DNA from 4 places in the Oceanisphaera sp. W20_SRM_FM3 genome. Region 2 is predicted to be linked to each of the others. Evidence: predicted binding sites of a transcription regulator. Region 2 holds the regulator's gene; each other region holds the start of a gene.
The links. Region 2 encodes sigma-54, which starts transcription at its own class of promoters, with help from an activator protein. Its sites were predicted from a motif close to TGGCACNGTTTTNGCTT; they were not measured.
Positions count from the first base shown of each region.

Region 1: a site for sigma-54 is predicted at 2,353-2,369, ahead of ACEN2G_RS03095 (flagellar hook-length control protein FliK). Genes of this name have one in related genera too.
Region 3: a site for sigma-54 is predicted at 3,091-3,107, ahead of ACEN2G_RS02860 (flagellar assembly protein T N-terminal domain-containing protein). Genes of this name have one in related genera too.
Region 4: a site for sigma-54 is predicted at 3,065-3,081, ahead of ACEN2G_RS07820 (P-II family nitrogen regulator). Genes of this name have one in related genera too.

Region 1 is NZ_JBGQOP010000003.1:117,959-123,031, forward strand. Features, by position in the region: gene fliH (flagellar assembly protein FliH) at 1-144, shown strand, start outside; gene fliI (flagellar protein export ATPase FliI) at 186-1,532, shown strand; gene fliJ (flagellar export protein FliJ) at 1,684-2,130, shown strand; gene ACEN2G_RS03095 (flagellar hook-length control protein FliK) at 2,477-4,582, shown strand; gene ACEN2G_RS03100 (flagellar basal body-associated FliL family protein) at 4,714-5,073, shown strand, end outside.
Region 2 is NZ_JBGQOP010000015.1:49,539-54,611, reverse strand. Features, by position in the region: gene lptC (LPS export ABC transporter periplasmic protein LptC) at 1-98, shown strand, start outside; gene lptA (lipopolysaccharide transport periplasmic protein LptA) at 67-612, shown strand; gene lptB (LPS export ABC transporter ATP-binding protein) at 615-1,340, shown strand; gene ACEN2G_RS09610 (RNA polymerase factor sigma-54) at 1,524-2,978, shown strand; gene hpf (ribosome hibernation promoting factor) at 3,001-3,288, shown strand; gene ptsN (PTS IIA-like nitrogen regulatory protein PtsN) at 3,291-3,737, shown strand; gene rapZ (RNase adapter RapZ) at 3,747-4,613, shown strand; gene ACEN2G_RS09590 (HPr family phosphocarrier protein) at 4,600-4,875, shown strand.
Region 3 is NZ_JBGQOP010000003.1:66,381-71,453, reverse strand. Features, by position in the region: gene flgA (flagellar basal body P-ring formation chaperone FlgA) at 1-549, shown strand, start outside; gene flgM (flagellar biosynthesis anti-sigma factor FlgM) at 618-938, shown strand; gene flgN (flagellar export chaperone FlgN) at 940-1,353, shown strand; gene ACEN2G_RS02870 (LPP20 family lipoprotein) at 1,668-2,069, opposite strand; gene ACEN2G_RS02865 (FlgO family outer membrane protein) at 2,059-2,808, opposite strand; gene ACEN2G_RS02860 (flagellar assembly protein T N-terminal domain-containing protein) at 3,175-4,329, shown strand; gene ACEN2G_RS02855 (nucleoside deaminase) at 4,581-5,066, opposite strand.
Region 4 is NZ_JBGQOP010000011.1:23,323-28,395, forward strand. Features, by position in the region: gene ACEN2G_RS07800 (Fe2+-dependent dioxygenase) at 1-37, shown strand, start outside; gene ACEN2G_RS07805 (uracil-xanthine permease family protein) at 198-1,661, opposite strand; gene ACEN2G_RS07810 (YacL family protein) at 2,047-2,403, shown strand; gene arfB (alternative ribosome rescue aminoacyl-tRNA hydrolase ArfB) at 2,527-2,943, opposite strand; gene ACEN2G_RS07820 (P-II family nitrogen regulator) at 3,129-3,467, shown strand; gene ACEN2G_RS07825 (ammonium transporter) at 3,483-4,709, shown strand; gene ACEN2G_RS07830 (Fe(3+) ABC transporter substrate-binding protein) at 4,929-5,073, shown strand, end outside.

The DNA of each region.
Region 1 (5,073 bases), on a different contig from region 2:
ATCAGTGAACCCGCTCAAGCTCGCGGTGATTTACGGGTAAAAACCGCCCTTTCTGAGCTGGACGTGAGTCTGGCGCGACGCATCGATGAGTTAATGGCGAATTTCCTTAAAGCCAATTGGACTCGATTCCATGGCGCAGAATAGCGACATGGCACCCAATAGCTATATGCCGCGGAATAGGCTTAATGCCCCACACTAAAAGCTCCCTTCTTAAACGCCTTAACACCTACCAAACCAAAGGCTTAGTGCCGGCCATGGCTGCCAGCGGCAAACTCACCCGTGTGGTGGGCTTAACGCTGGAGGCCGTGGGCTGCACCGCCGCCGTGGGCAGTTTGTGTAAAATTCAAACCTTGTTTGGCGACATGGATGCCGAAGTGGTGGGCTTTTCCGACGACAAGCTGTTTTTAATGCCCAGCGAATCCTTAAAGGGCGTGATCCCAGGTGCGCGCGTCACCCCCGTCGGCCAAGGCGAAGGTGTGCCGGTGGGCATGGAATTATTAGGCCGCGTAATCGACGGCATCGGCCAACCGCTGGATGGTCTTGGGCCAATAGTGACCAGCAAAACCGCAGATTTTACCGCTCAGCGCTTAAATCCCATGGCGCGTAAACCGATCCGTGAGGTGATGGATGTGGGCGTGCGCGCCATTAATGCCCTGATAACCGTGGGCCAAGGCCAGCGTATGGGCTTATTTGCGGGATCCGGCGTGGGTAAGAGTGTGCTGCTGGGCATGATGACCCGTGGTGCCAAAGCCGATGTGGTGGTGGTGGGCCTAATTGGTGAGCGTGGCCGAGAAGTAAAAGAATTTATCGATGAAATATTGGGTGTGGAAGGCCGCGCTCGCGCCGTGGTAGTGGCGGCCCCCGCCGACTCATCGCCCTTGATGCGCCTTAAAGGTTGCGAAACCGCCTTAACCTTGGCGGAATATTTTCGTGATCAAAATTTAAACGTGCTGCTCTTGATGGACTCATTAACTCGTTATGCCCAAGCCCAGCGTGAAATTGCACTGGCCGTGGGTGAGCCACCAGCCAGTAAGGGTTATCCGCCTTCTGTGTTTGCCCGTTTGCCGGCCTTAGTTGAGCGGGCCGGAAATGGCGGCGAAGGGCAGGGCAGCATAACGGCGTTTTTTACAGTATTAACCGAAGGCGATGACTTACAAGACCCCATTGCCGATGCCTCGCGCGCCATCTTAGATGGCCATATCGTTTTATCGCGCCAACTGGCAGACAGCGGCCATTACCCGGCGATAGACATTGAAAAGTCGATCAGTCGCGTGATGACGGCGGTGACCACTCAAGAGCATCAGCAACAGGCGCGAGCGGTCAAGCAGGCCTATGCGCTGTATCAGCAAAACCACGACTTGATTAACTTAGGCGCTTATCAGTCTGGTGCGGATCCGCGCATCGATATGGCGATTATGATCCGGCCCCGTCTTGAGCATTTTTTAACGCAAAGCATGACAGATGTAGTAGAAATGCCCATGTGTTTGGCTGACTTAGCCAACATGAGCTCGCCGCTATTACGTGCTAACTAAGTGCGGGCGCAGTAGTGATGGCTGAGTTGGGATGAGTGGTTTAGAGATTAGAGATTGGAGATTAGAGAAGAGTGGCTTGGGGAATAGTGGATTAGGGAGTTAAAATTCACCCATCACCAGTCCCTATTCCCCTTTTATAAAGGCTTAAGCAATGAGCAGAGCACTGCATTTATTACTGGAGCAGCTAGATAATAAAGAGCGCCAAGCCTCAAGTGAGTTGTCGGCCGCCCAGTTACAGCTACAGCAATTAGTACAGCAGCAGCAAATGCTCAGCCAATATCAGCGCAACTACAGCGAAGACTTTCAAAAACGAGGCCGAGCAGGCTTAACTGCCAATCAATTCAGCCATTTTCAAGGCTTTATTAATAAGCTAGAAGTGGCCCAAGAGCAGCAAGTTGACGGCCTACAGAGCGCCCGCCAACAGCTTGAACAAAGCCGAGCTAGCTGGATGGCGGTGCGTGCGCGCAAGCAAGCCATAGAAACCCTGCTCGAGCGTGAAGCCGAACGAAAGCTAAAAGAAAGCGACAAGCAAGAGCAAAAAATGCTTGATGAACTCACGCTACATCGCTTTTACAGCCAAAAAAACGGTAACAGATAGTGTTTAGCGCCACGCCAACCACAGACTCCGCACACGTAGTCGCTCTTTTTTTACACAGAGAGCGTTAGCGGATGTTTTTGTAATCAAACATAAAACCGGCCCGAATAAATTGAGCCCTACAAAATACCCGCCTCCTGTAGCCGCCAACTTGTTCGGCGGTCCTGCGCAGCAGGATGGTTTGATATTTAGGAAAAACCAAACCGTGGCGCGCCCTTAAAATCTTGGTTCGGTTCTTGCATTAATCTGGCATTAGTCTGAAGTTGCCGCTGAGCTTAATCGCGTCGCGCAGCTTGATAGAGCACATTAGGCTGACGATTAAGCCGCAGGATTGATGGGGAACACTTCAATGACCATGAATATAATGTCGGTAAGCGTACAGACAAACGCACAAACAGGCGCAGCTGTTTCAGGCAAGGCCGCGAGCGCGGCTAATGGCGGCCTGTTTGCCGAGGTGTTTTCACAAGAGTCTGATAGTCAATCATCTCCCTCTTCCTTATCCGCAACCAATCAAGCTGCGGTGGCCGCTAGTGACCAAGACTCGTCTGTGCAAAATAAGTCTGTTCATGCTGAACCGGCGGAGCAAGCGCAGAGCGCGGAGCCTGACGACACGGATGCCGAGCCTGCCGCTAACGCTTCTAACGTTAGTAGCAAAGCTGCGTCCACCGAGACGCGTGCTCGCCAGTCTGCAGATGAAGCGAGTACAGACCAATCGAGTGCAGACCAAGCTGAGCTTGCGCCGCCGAGTGCGCCTGCGCCTGCGCTTAGCCTTGCCCCAAACCAGGCATCTTACCTTGAATCTTCTGAGCTTGAGCCTTCTGAACTTGAGTCTTCGCAAGACAAAGCCAAGGCAGATAGCCTAGCCACGAGCAAAAGCCGTGAGTCAGCGTCACTCAACGCTCATGAGAGTGCTTTTGCTGAGCGGAGCCGCCAAGCTGGTGAAAACGCAGCCACCCAAGCTGATATGAATACCAAGCGGCAAGGCGGCAGCGCTTTGCCGCTTGAGTCTGCTGCATCGCCAGCTCAGGCCGCTGTAAATACCGAATCCAATACTGAATCCACGGCTAAATCACTGATTGTCGACGGGCAGGGTCAGCATAAAGTAGAGAATAAAGCAGAGAGCAAAGCAGCCACGTTGCATTCAGATAACCCTGCAGCAAATGAGGCGGTAAAAGCGGCGGTCAATCAAGGCCCCTTACTTAATAGCGCGAATATAGCCGCCACAGGATCCCTAAACCCAGCTGATTTATCGCCAACCACAGGCACCAAAGCTGGCGAGCTAACAGAAGGTGGGGCCAAACAAACGAGCTCAGCCGCTTCCAGCACCACGGCTCAAGCTGCTAGCGCGCAAGGGTTAGCATCGTCTGCGCAGGTGGTTAGCGCTCAAGCGACCCAAGCTGCTCAAGCCACGCAATCTGCTCAGGCAAATAACCAAGCGGCACAAATTTTAGCGGAGCACGCCGACGTTAAAATGCAAGCCCAAGCTCAAACCCAAGTGAGCGAGCAAGCCGTTAACACCGAGCAGGCTAACCGCACGGCCAATCTTGCTCCCGAGGCGGCACGCACCGCAGCACCGGACTGGTTGGCCCAAATTGAGCATGGCAAGCGTTGGTCACAAGCACCGAGCAAGGGTACGGCTCAAACCTTAGCGACTGACGAGGCGTCGTCGGCCATAGACGAAAAATTAGCTGACAAATCCGGTGTCGCGCGGGCCATTAACGCCGCTTTGACTAAGGCTGAGCGGGCTGATGGCCAAGCCACAGTGTCAGTGAATGAGCTGGCCGCGAATGCTGCAGGCAGTGGCTTAAGCCAAGCCACTGCCGAGCAAACCAAGCCCTTAGAAAGTACCGGCCAAGAGGCCAGCGGCTTACTCATCAATCGCGAAAATACCTTATTAGCGGCCTCGCCTGAGCGCACCGCCATGTTAGATAAGGCGTTGACCTTGCATGGCTCGGCGGAGCAAAACGCCAAGCAGCTGGCGCAGCAAGCACAAGTTTTGGTCAGTCAGAACTTACAAGAAGCCGACATTAAGCTGAATCCGTCCGAGTTTGGCGCCATGCGTATTCAAGTGCGCATGGAGCAGGGCGAGGTGCAGGTACAATTTATGGCCAGTCATCCGCAGGCGCGCGAGTTACTCGAACAAGCCATGCCACGTTTAAGGGAGATGCTGCAGCAGCAAGGCATGAACTTACAGCAAGGTGGCCAGCAGCAAGGTAATCAGCAAGGGCAGCAAGCGCAAAACCAAGCCGCTGCCGGCTTCTTATCTGGTCAAGACTCAGGCCAGTCGGGGCAGCAGTCAGGTCAACAAGCCAACCAAACTGCCAGTCAAATAGGGCAAGAGTCTGAGTGGCGTAGTTATTCTGCTAACGGCGATGAAGTACAAGAGCAAAGGCTGAATAATCAATCTCGTGCGCTTTATGGTGCCGATGGCGCCAAAATAGACTTTTTTGCTTAACCGAAACGAGTACACTAAGCGCCGCTCTCTTAACGGGCGGCTGATGACAGATGCTGGGCGATTGTCTGCTTAAGACGCCCGCACTCAAGAAACTAACTCAACGCACGTATTAAGAATAATTAAGGGTAAACATGGCCGATAATCTGATCATGCCTAAAGTGGCGTGGTACAAACGTAAACTTATTTTAATCCTCATTGCCGTTTTATTAGTGGCGTTAGGGGTTGGCGGCGCCATGTTATTAATGCCGAGTGGTGATAAGGTTGAACAAGAGCCCGTTGTCGATAATAAGCCATTATATGTGGGCTTATCGCGGCCGTTTATTTTCCCGGTGATGGCGGGACGACGTGAGCGTTTAGTACAAATTGAAGTGCAACTTATGGTGCGCGGCGATCAAGGCCAACTTGATGCCCAACGTCATTTGCCGTTATTAGAAAGTACCTTGTTGACTGTATTTAGCCGGCAAACTGCCGACAATTACATCACAGCGGAA
Region 2 (5,073 bases):
CCAATTATCAGGCTAATGGTCTGGGTTTACTGGGAAAGATCGATCAACAAACGGTGGAACTACTGCATGATACTCAGGCAAGCTACACGACTCCTTAGTCTATCCGGATTATGTCTGACCAGCCTTTTAGCGCTGGGCATAAACCTAGCTCAGGCTAAAGAATCGGATTATAAGGAGCCTGTAACCATAGACTCAGGCAGCCAACTGGTAGAGCTGGCCGACAATAAGGTGACCTTTACCGATAATGTAGTCGTCAAACAAGGTACGCTCGACGTGCGCGCCAGTAAATTAGTGGTCACGCGTAACGACGAGGGCCTGCAGACTATGACGGCCTACGGCTCACCCGCCACCTACTATCAGGTGCTCGACAGTGGCCAACCGATTAATGCCAAGGCCAAGCAGATCACCTACGACATTAAAACCCGTACTATTACCCTGCTTGACAATGCCGAGCTCAAGCAAAACGACAACATAGTTACCGGCTATCGCATTCGCTACTTTATTGATAAAGAACAAATGGAAGCAGAAGGCCAAGGCAGCAACGGACGCGTAAAAACGATCTTCTTGCCTGAACAGCTGCAGAACATGAATAAAAAAGAGGCTAAACCCTAATCATGGCGACCCTGAACGCACGCGGACTGCAGAAAAGTTACAAGGGCCGTCAAGTAGTGGCCGATGTAAGCATCACCGTAAAAACTGGCCAAATCGTCGGTTTACTGGGCCCAAACGGTGCTGGTAAAACCACGTCTTTTTATATGATAGTAGGCTTGGTACAGCGTGATGCGGGCAGCATTACCATAGATGACCAAGATATTAGTCATCAGCCGATGCATGTTCGCGCTCGCGCCGGTATCGGCTACTTACCCCAAGAAGCCTCCATTTTTCGACGACTTAGCGTGGCCAACAACATTATGGCCGTGCTAGAAACACGTAAAGAGCTCAATGCCGTAGCGCGCATCGAAAAAATGGAGCAGTTGCTCGAAGAATTTAATATTGGCCATATTCGTGACAGCATGGGCATGAGCTTATCCGGTGGTGAGCGCCGCCGTGTCGAAATAGCCCGCGCCTTGGCCGCAGAGCCGCGCTTTATTTTATTGGATGAGCCCTTTGCCGGCGTCGACCCTATTTCGGTGTTAGATATTAAAAAAATCATCTTGCACCTGCGAGATCGCGGCCTAGGCGTACTGATCACCGATCATAACGTGCGCGAAACGCTGGATGTGTGCGAGCGAGCCTATATCGTGAGCCACGGCCATGGTATTGCCGCCGGCACCCCCGCCGAGATTTTGGCCAACGAACAGGTGAAAAAAGTCTATTTGGGTGAGCAATTTAGTCTTTAATAGACTAATAAATCGCGCGGCTATCATAGTTAGCTGCGCAACGGCCCGGCTATTTTGCAGCGCAACTTAAATGAATTTAAGTGAAGCCAAAACTCAGCCAGACCGTAACGTAAAGAGTAATACCGCCTCCTCTGCTGTTGATAAAGAAGGACTTTTGGTTGCTATGAAAGGATTTTTACAACTATGAAGCCAACTCTTCAATTACGTATGGGACAGCAGCTAACCATGACTCCCCAGTTGCAACAGGCCATTCGCCTGCTGCAACTATCGAGCCTAGAGCTGCAGCAAGAAATTCAACTGGCACTCGAAAATAATCCCCTGCTCGAGCAAGAAGAAGCCGACGAGTATGGCAACGACGATGAACTCGTACCGCAGCCAGCTGCCAAAGATGAGCAAATGGCTACCGACAAGGCCATGGAGCAACATCAGTTGTCTGATGAGATGCCCATGGACACTCAGTGGGATGATATTTATACCGCCTCCGCCGGCACCAGCGGCACAGGTGGCCTGCCAGACGGGCTAGAAGAGACCGTCTATCAAGGCGAGACCACAGAGACCCTGCAAGATTATCTGTTGTGGCAGATGCAGCTCACGCCCTTTAGTGAAACCGATCAGGCTATCGCCTTAGCTATTATTGATGCCATAGACGAAGCCGGTTATCTCAGCCTAGACATTGAGGGTATTCTGGCCTCGGTTATCGGCGGCGAGCAGCACATAGAAGCTGATGAAGTGGAGGCGGTGCTAAAGCGTATTCAGCACTTCGACCCTTTAGGCGTAGCCGCGCGCAGCGTGCAAGAATGCTTAGCTATTCAACTGAATGCCCTGCCTGCCAACACCCCTTGGCTCTCACAAGCTCAACGGCTGATCGCCGCGCACATGGATTTGCTGGCCACGCGCGATTATCGCAGCCTGCAGCGACTCACAGGCCTGAAAGAAGATGAGCTCAGAGACGTGTTGGCGTTAATTCAGCAACTCGAGCCAAGGCCTGGCAATAACCTGCTGCAACACAACTCAGAGTATGTGATCCCCGATGTGGTGGTCACTAAGCTGCAAGGGGTGTGGAAAGCCGAACTTAATCCCGAGGCCTTACCTAAGGTGCGCTTAAACCAAACCTATGCGGCCATGGGCCAAGGCCAGCAAGGCAGTGATGGCCAGTTTATTCGCCAGCACACTCAAGATGCCAAATGGTTTATCAAGAGCTTAGAAAGCAGAAATGAGACCTTGCTCAAGGTTGCTAATTGTATTGTCGATCAACAACAGGCATTCTTTGAGCATGGAGCCGAGGCAATGAAGCCCATGGTCCTGAATCAGGTAGCAGAAGTGGTAGAGATGCATGAATCGACGATTTCTCGTGTCACCACCCAAAAATTTTTACACTCACCCAAAGGGGTTTTTGAGTTAAAATATTTTTTCTCCAGCCATGTAGCTACCGAAAGTGGCGGCGAATGTTCTTCTACGGCCATTCGCGCCTTTATTAAGAAATTAGTCGCGGCAGAAAACCCGGTTAAGCCATTGAGCGACAGCAAAATCGCGCAATTACTGGACGAACAGGGGATACAGGTAGCCAGACGGACCATAGCCAAGTATCGTGAGTCACTGGCCATCCCCCCTTCCAATCAGCGTAAGCGCCTATTGTAGGCGGACTTAGAAGGAAGACTTTATGCAAATAAATCTGACTGGACACCATGTAGACATCACTGACTCCCTGCGTGACTATGTGAATAGCAAGTTTGCTAAGCTAGAGCGCCATTTCGATAATATCACCATAGTGCATGTAGTGCTGACGCTTGAAAAATTACAGCAAATTGCTGAAGCCAAAATTAACCTCAGCGGCGGTGAAATCTTTGCCACTTGTGAGCAAGATGATATGTACGCAGCCATCGACGGTTTGTTCGACAAACTCGATCGCCAAGTGATTAAACACAAAGAGAAGCTCAAGCAAAAATAACTATGGAAGTCGCCGATATACTAAGCAGGGACTGCACGCGTAGTGCCGTCCCTTGCACGAGCAAGAAAAGGGCGCTGGAAATCATCAGCGAGCTCGCAGCAGCACACCTCAACATCAACAGTCAGCAATTGTTTGACTGCCTTCTAGCACGGGAAAAAATGGGCAGCACCGGTATAGGTAACGGTATTGCCATTCCTCACGGCCGTATTAGCAATAACAATCAAGCCACCGCCGTACTGCTCACCTTTGCTGAGCCTGTGGAGTTTGATGCCATCGATAACCAGCCGGTGAGTTTGGTCTTTGCATTGCTGGTGCCAGAGCAAGAGTGTAAGCAGCACCTTAAAACCCTATCCTTGATCGCCGAAAAACTCAGTGACAAACAGATCTGTAAGCAATTACGTCAAGCCACTAGCGATGACGAGCTCTATCAAATCATGATTTCTTCTTAAGGAGTAAGTATGCAGCTGGTGATCGTCAGTGGTCGTTCTGGTTCGGGCAAAACCGTCGCATTGCGGGTACTCGAGGATTTGGGCTATTACTGCGTTGATAACCTGCCAGTAGAACTGCTGCCGAGTCTGGTTAAGATGCGCCGTGACAAACCAGGCGAAGTGGCGGTAAGCATAGATGTGCGCAACTTGCCTGACAATCCGGATAAAATGGAAGCTCTCCTTGCGGAGGTGCGTGCCATGGAAGACGTGAGTTTATCCAGTATCTTTATTGATGCAGATAATGCCGCTCTTATTCGCCGTTTCGGGGATACCCGCCGCTTACACCCCTTATCACGCTTGAGTTTGACGCTGGATGAAGCCATCCGCGAAGAAACCAACATGCTGGCGCCGCTATCGTCAGAAGCAGACTTGCGCATCGATACTTCTGACTTAAGTATTCATGATTTAAGTGAAATTATTCGTGCCCGCATCTTGGGTAAGAAAGAGCGCGAGCTAAATTGGGTATTTGAATCTTTTGGCTACAAGTATGGTATTTCACAAGATGCGGATTTTGTGTTCGATGCCCGCTTCTTGCCTAATCCCCATTGGATAGCCGAGCTCAGACCCTTTAACGGCCGCGATGAGCCGGTAGCGACCTACCTAAACAGCCAACTCGAAGTGACTAAGTACCTGTGGCAGATTGAAAATTTGCTGGTGACTTGGATGCCGCATTTAGAGCGCAATAACCGCAGCTACGTCACGGTCGCCATCGGCTGCACCGGTGGTAAACACAGATCCGTATATTTAGTCGAGCAACTGGCTCAAGCCTTTAAAACCATGGGCAAGAGCGTACAAGTACGCCACCGTACGCTGGAAAAAGAGCATGCAAAAAATTGAACGCGACTTAAAAATCGTCAATAAGCTCGGCTTACACGCCAGAGCCGCAGTACAACTGGTACAAGTCACGCAACAATTTTCCGCCACCGTGACTGTGTGCAGTCAAGGCAAGCAAGCCCCCGCCAACAGCGTGATGGGCCTGCTAATGCTAGAAACAGCACAAGGCAGCGCCATCCGCGTGGTCGCCGAAGGCACTGATGCCGCCGCCGCTATGGACGCCGTGGCCGAGCTAGTCGCGGCACGATTTAATGAAGCGGAATAACAGATAGCGGGAAGCTTGAAGCTGAGAGCCGGAAGCTAAGAACTGGCATAAAAATTCGAACCAACAAAAAGCCCTGCATCTTCTGATGCAGGGCTTTGTTTTTACTGCTCGCTTTCCGCTTTCCGCTTTCCGCTTTCCGCTTTCCGCTTTCCGCTTCTAGCTTCTAGCTTCTAGCTTCTAGCTTCTAGCTTCTAGCTT
Region 3 (5,073 bases), on a different contig from region 2:
AAATTAGAAGTGAATGCCGCCAGCATTGACACCCGCTTAGTCCTAACCGAATGCCTAGGCCAACTGACCGCGGATATTCGCGGGGCTGGTGAAGTTAAACGTAACACTCATGTATTTTTGCAATGCCATGAAACGCCCAGCTGGGAAATATTTGTACCGGTACGGGTAAAAGTTCTTAAACCCGTGGTCACCGCCAGTGATCCAATAACACGCAATACCTTGCTGCAAGCACAGCATTTAAGTGTGGATTATCAAGATGAAGTTTTGCTGCGCGGCGATGTATTTAATAATCCGGCCGATTTGATTGGCTCTCGCACCAAACGCGACTTGCGCCCCGGGCAGCCTATTTTAAATAACCAGTTGTGTGTGGTGTGTAAGGGAGACAAAGTCAGCATTTTGGCGCAGACTGGCGGGCTCACCATAAAAACCGACGGTATGGCCAAAGAAGACGGCTCATTTAATGACACTATTCGCGTCAGTAACGCCAACTCTGGCCGAGAAATTAGTGCCCAAATCATGTCCGCTGGCCAAGTGCAAGTTAAGCTGTAAATTCTGCTAAAGTTATCACGTATTAAGCCGATACCCCTTTTACGCAGCAGCAGAATAGGACTTTCACTATGGCTATCGACAAATTACCCGTTGGATTTGGCAGCAATGCGCCGCTTACCAACAACAAATATAAGCAAAGTGTCGGCACAGATGCCGCGCCCGCAAGCACGGCCACTACGGCTACACCTAAGCAAGATTCAGTCACGCTAACGCCTCAAGCACAGCGTTTGAGTCAAGTGCAGCAGTCGTTGGCCAATACGCCAGCACCGGATAACAGCGCTCGCTTAGAGGCACTGAAAAAAGCCATTAATGAAGGCAGCTATCAAGTAGACAGTGACCGATTGGCGGCCAATATCTCTCGCTTTGAGCAGGATTTAGAAGGTATCTAATATGTCGCTTGCTGCGCTGCTAACCCAACAGAAAACTCAACTCGAGCTTTTGTTAGAGATTACTCAACAAGAGCTCGATTTGATCGTGACGCGAAAAGCGCTCGAACTGCCGCCCTTGGCAGAAAAAAAACACACCTTATTAACGCAAATTCAGGCAACAGACGCCGAGCTTGCCAATCATCCAGAGCGAGAGCGCTTAAGCACTGATTATCATCCGCAAGTTGCAAGCCTGCGTCAGTTAGTAGAGCAATGCCAAGAGCAAAGCCAGGTTGCCGAGCAGTTACTCGAGCAATCGCTCAACGGCGTACGCCAGCTTGCCAATATTTTAAGCCGCTTGCACGAACGGCAAAGCGTCACCTACGACCAAAAAGGTCACACCAAAGGCATTAATAAAGGTGCCGGCTTTAAGGTTTAAGCTTCGCCGTGAAGAGTGAAGCGTGAAGCGTGAAGCGTGAAGCAAAATAAAACCAAATCACTAAGCAAACAAAAACACCGCTCCCATAAAGAGCGGTGTTTTTGTTTGTGAAAGGTTAGCGCTATTTTATAGGTTATTTAAAACATCCTGCGTCGCAGCACCGCCGAAACTCTCTGTTTAACAAAGTTGGCGGCTACAAGGCTGGCGTTTTTTGTAGGTGGCAATTTATTCGCCACGGTTTGTTTATATAGATTTAAAACATCCTGCTTTGCAGCATCGCCGAATAAATTGGCGGTTACAGGGCGAACTGCCCTTCAATACCCGCGTCTTAGCTTTTCAAACAACTTTAAATCCAGCTCCAGCTCAGTGATGTACATGTCACCATCGGGGTAACTGTTTACCACGCGCGCGCCGCGCACGACGCCGCGGCTGCTGTTGCTTACGGTACCGTCTTGCAAAATATTGCTGTTAGTGATGCTCGAGCTTGAGGTCATCACACCACTTAATTGCTCGGTTAATTCCCGATAGGCATCCAGTTTAGAGGCGCGCATGGCGTGTAATAACTTTTGCTGCGGATCCTGCGGCTGCTGCAAGCTTATAGGGGCATAACCCACCGCATAAATATGATTTCTTGCGGGTTTAGGCCCGCCTTGCGTGCTGCAGGCCATTAATGGCAGTAACAACAGGCCCAATAATAATCCACGCTTACTTAGCATAACGGCTCCTGTATTCAGGCGTAATGACTTGCACTCTGGCCTCTGGGCCTTTTGCCTTAACCATGCTGGCCACTAAATATGCAGGAATAAACTGCTGACCACTGGCAATCAAACTGTTGTCGCCCAGGGAAACAAGGCGCGCATTAATTAATCGTCCGCCCATGGTTTGACTCACGGTGCCGTGCACTAAATATTGCGCCCCCATTCGTGAGCTCAACTGGCGATAATCACGGCTGGTGCTGATGTCGCCCTCGGGCGTGATGCGAATAAAAGGCAGCGTTTTAAAATCCACTACCCGCAAGCCGTATTGGTTAAGCTGAAACATCATGGTTTCAGATAACAAACGGTTAAAATCGTCTTGGCTCTTATAATCTTGCTGATCCACAAAGCCACTCACGGCTATGCCAGATTGCGCATCTACCTTATGAATGCTCGACACCAATTGGTAGGCCAATGCCGACATATGCTGTTGCAGCTGGGTTTGTCCGCCGACCAAAGATGGACCCGCCTGAGGCAAATAAGCACTGCGGTTACCGGCACTCATGCGCATGGGTACACCATCTTGAGTATGGCGCGGCGACACTGCTGGGCGCGGGAGTGGCCCCAAAGGTTTGCCATTAACATAGTGGGACGCATGATAGTGGGGCAGATAATGATTATTCGCATCATACTGTGGCTCTTCTGATGCGGTGCAAGCGGTAAGCCCCAGCACCACAACTAGAAAAAGGCATCTACTCATCATGACTCCATTAAATAAAAGACCGTCTACCGGCTAAGCTATCGGCACAAGCACCGTAAACTTTACCGCTCAGCCAAAGCAGCTAAGCCAAACCCTTGGCGCCACTTAAGCAAAACCATTAAGGCACTTCGCAGATAAAGCAGCTAGCGGCAAAAAACTGCCGCTGTGATAATCTTCGGCAATCTTTGCGCCAGTAAGGCGGTTAGATATACCGATAAAGCCTACCCAAAACCAGCGTTATAAGCCCGAACTGCAGCAAAATTGCCTTTTACTGTACTTAGTAGGCAAGGTTTTTGCATAATCCTTGCCAACAATTGATTACCACGCCAACTTAATGCTGGCCTCGGTGCTAACTAGGATGCAACCGTGTCAATAAAAGCCCTTTTGTCCTCATTATTTCTGCTGTTACCGCTGATGTTGCCATTTACGGCTAACGCCGACTGGTACCAAGCAGAAGGCTCGGCGCCCCTGAGCCAAGGGACAGAAACTGCACGCCAACAAGCACTCGAGCAAGCGCTCACAGATGCACTGTTGCAAGCCGGCGCGTCCATTACTACCGTGCAATCCGTGACTAACGGCGCCCTTTCTGGCCAGCAACTCGACATCGCAGCCCAAGGCGAGCTAATGGATTACGTGGTCCTTAACGAGCGCCGCGACCAAGGCCGCCTATGGCTCACAGTGCGCGCCGACATTTGGCCCAACCCGCAACAAGTGCAAGCACAGTGTGCCAGCCGATATCGGCCGGGTATTAGCCTCACCAGCTTTCCTATTCAACATCCTGAACAAGGTCAATTTGGCCAAATTTATGAATTAGGCAATGCCGCCGCCGCCCGTTTAGCTCAGCATCTAATGCCCAGCGTCAATTTGATGACGCAACTGCCCTATCAAGTTGCCACCGATACTCAGCTGCCGCGTAGCCAAGGGTTACGCAAAGGCAGTGACGTATTGGCACAAAAACAACAATCACGACTCTTGCTGAGTGGTGTGCTTAACGACATCAGCATGGACGACGACCACTGGGTACAATGGAAAATAAAAGATAAGCCCCGTCAATTTGCCTTGTCGGTTACCTTAGAAGACAGCTTTACCGGTGAGCGCTTACTGCAGCAGCAATACCGCATAGAAGCCCCTTGGCCGTTTAAAAAGCACGCCAAGGTGAATGTGCAGCAACAAAGCTTTTGGCAGTCGTCTTATGGCCTAGCTGCCGACCAACTCTTGGTGCGCATAACTAACGATATTGTTAAGGCGCAGTCGTGCATGAAAGCCATAGGCCATATTTTGCAGCAATCCGATGAGGGCATCTTAATGGACTTAGGCCGAGAGGCCGGTATTCAACCCGGCGATCGCTTTACGCTGATCCACAGGCGCCAACTGCAGCCCGGTTATTACAGCGAAAGCTCCTCCAAAGCCCAATTTGTGGTGCAGCAAAGTCACACCGACTACAGCATATTAGCCCCTGCAGATAGCGCCGCCCGCGAAGTACGCATCACCCCAGGCGACATGCTGACCTCAGTGAAGTGAGGCGGTAAAGAAGACCAAGCCCGCGCGCATGCAAAAAATTAAACACCGCTCTTTTAAAAGCGGTGTTTTTGTAGAGTGCCAACTTGGCGGCGACAAAAACTGCCGAAACCCTTTGTTTTAGTAGGCGGCAACTTGTTCGCCGCGGTTTGCTTTGGTGTTGATGTAGATTTACAACCGCCAGCTGCTCTTCAATTTTCATTGAACATTAAAAATTAAGCATCCAACATTGCTCTCAAGCTCGCCGCCCTCGCCTACTTTTCCGTAATGCCAAAATAACGCTTATGCAGCGCTTTTACCTGATTCATTAACTCAGGCACAGGGCCCTCAGCCAGTATTTCTGGCGCTACCTCATTAATGGCTAACGGCTTAACCGGCGCGGGCGGCAAGCCCCATTCGTTACACCACTGAGCGAACTGTTTGCCTGAGCAAATGTATACCACGCGTCCCAAACCCGCCCAAGCATGAGCAGCCGCACACATAGGGCAATGCTCGCCCGAGGTATACACGGTAGCCTGTGCACGCTCAGTTTCGCTTAAGTGCTCAGCCGCCCACTGTGCCAACGCCAACTCAGGATGAAAGGTGGCATTGGTATGAATTTGATTATGATCTTCCGCCAACACGGCGCCTTGTGCCGACACCAAAACCGAGCCAAACGGCTGATCGCCCTCAGCCAATGATTCTTCTGCCAACACCACACAACGGCGCAAGTATCGTAAGTCTTGTTCACTTATGGTCATTCAAGCC
Region 4 (5,073 bases), on a different contig from region 2:
CGTCTATCATAACCTGCTGCGCCGCTGGGCACTGTAGATTCGTGTGAAGAGGGAGGGGTGAATCGTGAGGCGAAGATCAACACAGTGCCGAATCTGCCCTTTACACCTTATATAAGTTCAACAAAAAAGCCGACCGGGCACAGGGTGCGCGGTCGGCTAGGTTTGCTATTAAAGTGTCATACTGGCGAATTAGCTAGTTAGTTAGCGGTCACTTTTTTTTGAGCCTTATCTGCTTTTTCTTGCAAACGATGGGCAAGATCTTCAGCTTTTGCTTGATCTTCCAAGGCCTTAGCTTCTGGGCTGAGTGGCATAATCAAATTCAGCACTATGGCCACAATACCACCGGCAGCCATGCCAGAAGAGAACACGTTCTTCACCAAACTTGGCATGTGTTGCAGAATATCGGGCACCTGAGACACACCCAGACCCACACCAAATGAGATAGCCATAATAAACAGCGCACGTCTGTCTAAGCGTTCGCGGGATAAAATACGTACACCGGCGGCGGCGATAGAACCAAACATAACCAGTGTTGCACCACCTAATACTGGCTCAGGAATGCGCTGCACTAAGGTACTGATCGCCGGGAACAAGCCCATTAAGACTAAGATGCCCGCCACGAAGAAGCCCACATAACGGCTGGCAACGCCTGTCATTTGGATAACGCCGTTGTTTTGGCTAAAGGTAGAGACGGGGAAGGTATTAAAGACAGAGGCCAATGAGGAGTTAACGCCATCACCCATCACACAACCTTTAATACGCTTCATGTAGATGGGACCAGACACTGGCTCACCAGACACTTCTGAAGTGGCGGTGGTGTCGCCTATACCCTCCAGCGCTGTGATCAAGAATACTAATACCAAGGGAATAAACAGTGAGGCGTCAAAGCCTAAACCGTATTTCATCGGAATAGGTAAGGCGATGGTGGCCGTGTCCATCTCTATGGCTGGTGGCACTTTACCCATGTACATGGCCAGCACTGTGCCTGCCACCATGGCCACTAAGATAGAGGACAAGCGCACATAGGGGTTGGGAATACAGTTCATGATTACGATAATGGCGAGCACAGTGCCGGCTAAAGCCAGGTTCTCTAACGAACCAAAGGTGCCATCGGCCATGGCGTTGAAACCACCACCGATAGAGGTTAAGCCAAGCTGGATTAAGGTCAGACCAATCAGCGTGACGATAATGCCACTCACCAGCGGCGAGATAATGCGCCGAGCTAGGTGTAAGAAACGCGACAAGATGATCTCGGTTGGTGCCGCCAGCAATGCGGTACCAAAAATGGCCGCCAACATGGCTTCAGTGGTCACGCCGCCGTCTTTCATCGCCAAACCACTGGCAATAATAGGACCCAAGAAGTTGAAGCTGGTGCCTTGAATCGACAACAAGCCGGTGCCGACAGGGCCAAAGCGTTTCATCTGAATAAAAGACGCAACGCCCGTAATGAACAACGACATACTAATGATATGCGCGGTATCTTGAGCCGGAATGCCCAGTGTTTGACAGATGATCAAGGGGGGGGTGATCACGGCCACGAACAGGGCCAGCAAATGCTGAACGGCAGCAAACAGGGCCTGCATGACCGGCGGTTTGTCGTGTAACTTGTAGACCAGATCGTTATGGCTAAGCTGGGCTTGAGTTGGTGCTGATTGGCTCATGGTATCTGCATTCCAAAAGTAAGTAGCAAGAAAGTTATGGCTTAGCGCCTTATGATGTTTTCACACAAAGGTTGTTGTTATGGGGTTGTTGTTATGGTTATGTTAATTTAATGTTTTTTGTTGCTGGTTATTATTCTTTAAACTAAGCCTAGCCCTATGTAGAGCGCGCATAGACTACGTTAGATGACTGAATTAGACCAACTCACAACATGCATGAGTTGCATTTAAGTATGTGTTTTTTTAATACTATGGTCGGCACCTTACTCTCAGCTTCTAAGTAACCCTATGTGTTATTTGTGATACAGCTTTGCTTCGTGCTTGCTCTGGGGAGTGATAGAATCCAACTTTCTTATTTAGGCCTGCCGTTGCGGCCGCTGGAGTCAGTGTGGAATTTGAGTTTTTTCGTGATTTAAATGGCCAACATAGAGCCCGTTTTTCCATGGGCCATGAAGTAATGGGCGCTTGGTTAACCGATGAGGTGACCATGATTGAAGCCGCCGAACTACTGGACGTCATTGCGCAGTTAGAAGCCGGTGAGACCCAAGAGTTTAAACGAGCTTACGGCGAATGCAGCTTATTGCTCACACGCGAAGAAGCCGAGCTCAGTGCTCATGCACTGTCTTTTGATAGCGAATTAGAAGATGGCATGGCCTATTACGATGATGAACTCTACGCCGGCTGTGGCCTAGACGATCTCGCGCGCGTGCTCGAGCAGTGGCAGGATTTTTGTACTAATCGCTAAAACATAGCCCTAAGCGGTAAGCTGTCAGCTGTAAGTTAAATCAAAACCGAGCCGTTTTACTGAGCTTCGCTGCATTGTTATTAGACTGAGTGAGTCATGTTCTTACGGCTTATAGCTGACGGCTTACAGCTTGATTTTCCCTCTACCACTCTTAATTTTACCGCGCTGGGTTTTGCTGTCGGCACGTTTGCGCTTGGCCGCTTTACTGGGCTGAGTGGGTCGACGCACTTTCACCGGTTTTCCCGCGAGCTCTAATAAGCTCAGCAAGGCCTCCTTGGCCGTTTCCTTATTCATCAGCTGGCTGCGCTGAGTTTCACAGCGGATCATGATCCAGCCTGACTCCAACACCCGATTGTCCCTCATCTTGGCCAGCGCTAATTTATAGCGTTCTGGCAGGCTAGGGCTGTTGGCGTAATCGAAACGCAGCTGCACCGCAGAGTCGGTTTTATTGACATGCTGACCACCCGGGCCGCTGGCGCGCATGGTAATAAACTCCAGCTCCTGGTCGGGGATTTGCACTCGGTCTGATAGAAATAACATTGTGACTCCATTGCACCATTATGGTGCTTGTCGTAGTTCTACTGCACCAATATCATATCACGACCTCATCTTGCTGCTGTTTTTAAACTGTAACTATTTGATAATTAAGTGATAAAAATATTGGCGTGAAGCTTGCTTATTATTAGTTGTTACCGAGACGGTATAGGCAAACAAGGAGGTTCACCATGAAAATGATTTGCGCCATTATCAAACCGTTTAAGCTCGATGACGTGCGTTCGGCATTGGCCGATGTCGGCATCGAGGGGATGACGGTATCAGAAGTTAAAGGGTTCGGTCGCCAGAAGGGGCACACAGAACTGTATCGCGGGGCCGAATACGCCGTGGATTTTCTGCCCAAGGTCAAGTTAGAAATTGCTACCCACACCGATCATGTCGAGCAGGTGGTCGAGGCGATTATTCAAGCGGCCTATACCGGCAAGATAGGTGACGGCAAAATATTTGTCTACGACCTGCAGCAAGCCGTGCGCATTCGCACCGGTGAGCACGATAGAGAAGCCATTTAAGCGAAGGAGAGCATAATGGATACTTTAACCGAACTGAAGTTTGCTCTGGATACTTTTTATTTCCTGATATCCGGTGTGCTGGTGATGTGGATGGGGGCCGGCTTTGCCATGCTGGAAGCGGGTCTAGTGCGCGCCAAAAATACCACCGAAATCCTGACTAAAAATTTCTTACTGTATGCCATCGCCTGCACCATGTATTTATTGGTGGGTTACTACATTATGTATGTAGATAACTCGGTCGGTGGCTGGCTGCCAAGTATGGGGGGGCTGATTGGCCAAGCGGAGCTGGGAGCCAGCCATGCACTGGACGCCGATTTTTTCTTCCAAGTGGTATTTGTGGCCACCGCCATGTCCATCGTTTCCGGTGCCGTGGCCGAGCGGATGAAACTGTGGGTGTTTCTCGTGTTTAGTGTGGTAATGACCGGCTTTATCTATCCGATTGAAGGTTACTGGACTTGGGGCGGTGGTTTCCTATCCAAGTGGGGTTTCACCGATTTTGCTGGAGCCGGCATAGTACATCTGGCTGGGGCCAGTGCCGCGCTGGCTGGTGTATTGCTGCTCGGCGCCCGCAGTGGCAAATACGGCCGTGATGGCGAAATTCACCCCATTCCCGGATCTAATATGCCGATGGCGACCCTAGGGACCTTTATTCTGTGGATGGGCTGGTTCGGTTTTAACGGTGGCTCGCAACTGCTGCTGTCGGATGTAGAAAACGCCACCGCCGTGGCTGGCATCTTCGTTAACACCAATGCCGCCGCTGCTACTGGAGCCATAGGTGCGTTGTTGGTGACTAAGTTGACTTGGGGCAAGGCGGATTTGACCATGATCCTCAACGGTGCTTTGGCCGGATTGGTGGCCATTACCGCCGATCCTTTATCGCCCAGTCATATGTGGGCCTGTGGTATCGGCTTGCTGGCAGGCATAGTGGTGGTGTATGCCATTGTGGTGCTGGATAAGCTGCGCATCGATGATCCAGTAGGAGCCATTTCGGTACACGGCGTCTGCGGTATGCTGGGGTTGTTGCTGGTTCCCGTGGCTCACCCCGAAGCCACCTTGTGGGCTCAGTTGGTCGGCATTTTGGTGATAGGCGGTTGGGTCTTTGGTTGTAGTCTGCTGGTGTGGTACCTACTCAAACGGACCATGGGTATTAGAGTCAGCGAAGAAGAAGAGCAATCGGGTATGGACAGAATTGACTGCGGCATCGATGCCTACCCTGAGTTCGTGACCCTAAAACGTAACTAATGCCAGCACGCTAGAGTCTGGGATAAGAAGGAGGCCGCAAGGTCTCCTTTTTTATGGTTGAGCGGCTATGCCGCGACGCAAAGAATCAGATTCAACAGACAATCATATTGCGGATGAAAATATTTATCATTCTTATGCGGTTTGCTTATTGATTACGAATTGGGGCTAGGTATACTGCTGAACAGTAACTATTCTCACTCAACTAAATGGATGTTAAGCATGTCTACCAAATTAGCGTTATCTGCCGCCGCCTTGTTGGTTACCAGTGTTGCTGGCCAAGCCTTCGCCGAAGAAGTGAATGTGTATTCCAATCGTCAAGACTTCTTGATCAAACCCATTATCGATACCTTCACCAAAGAAACTG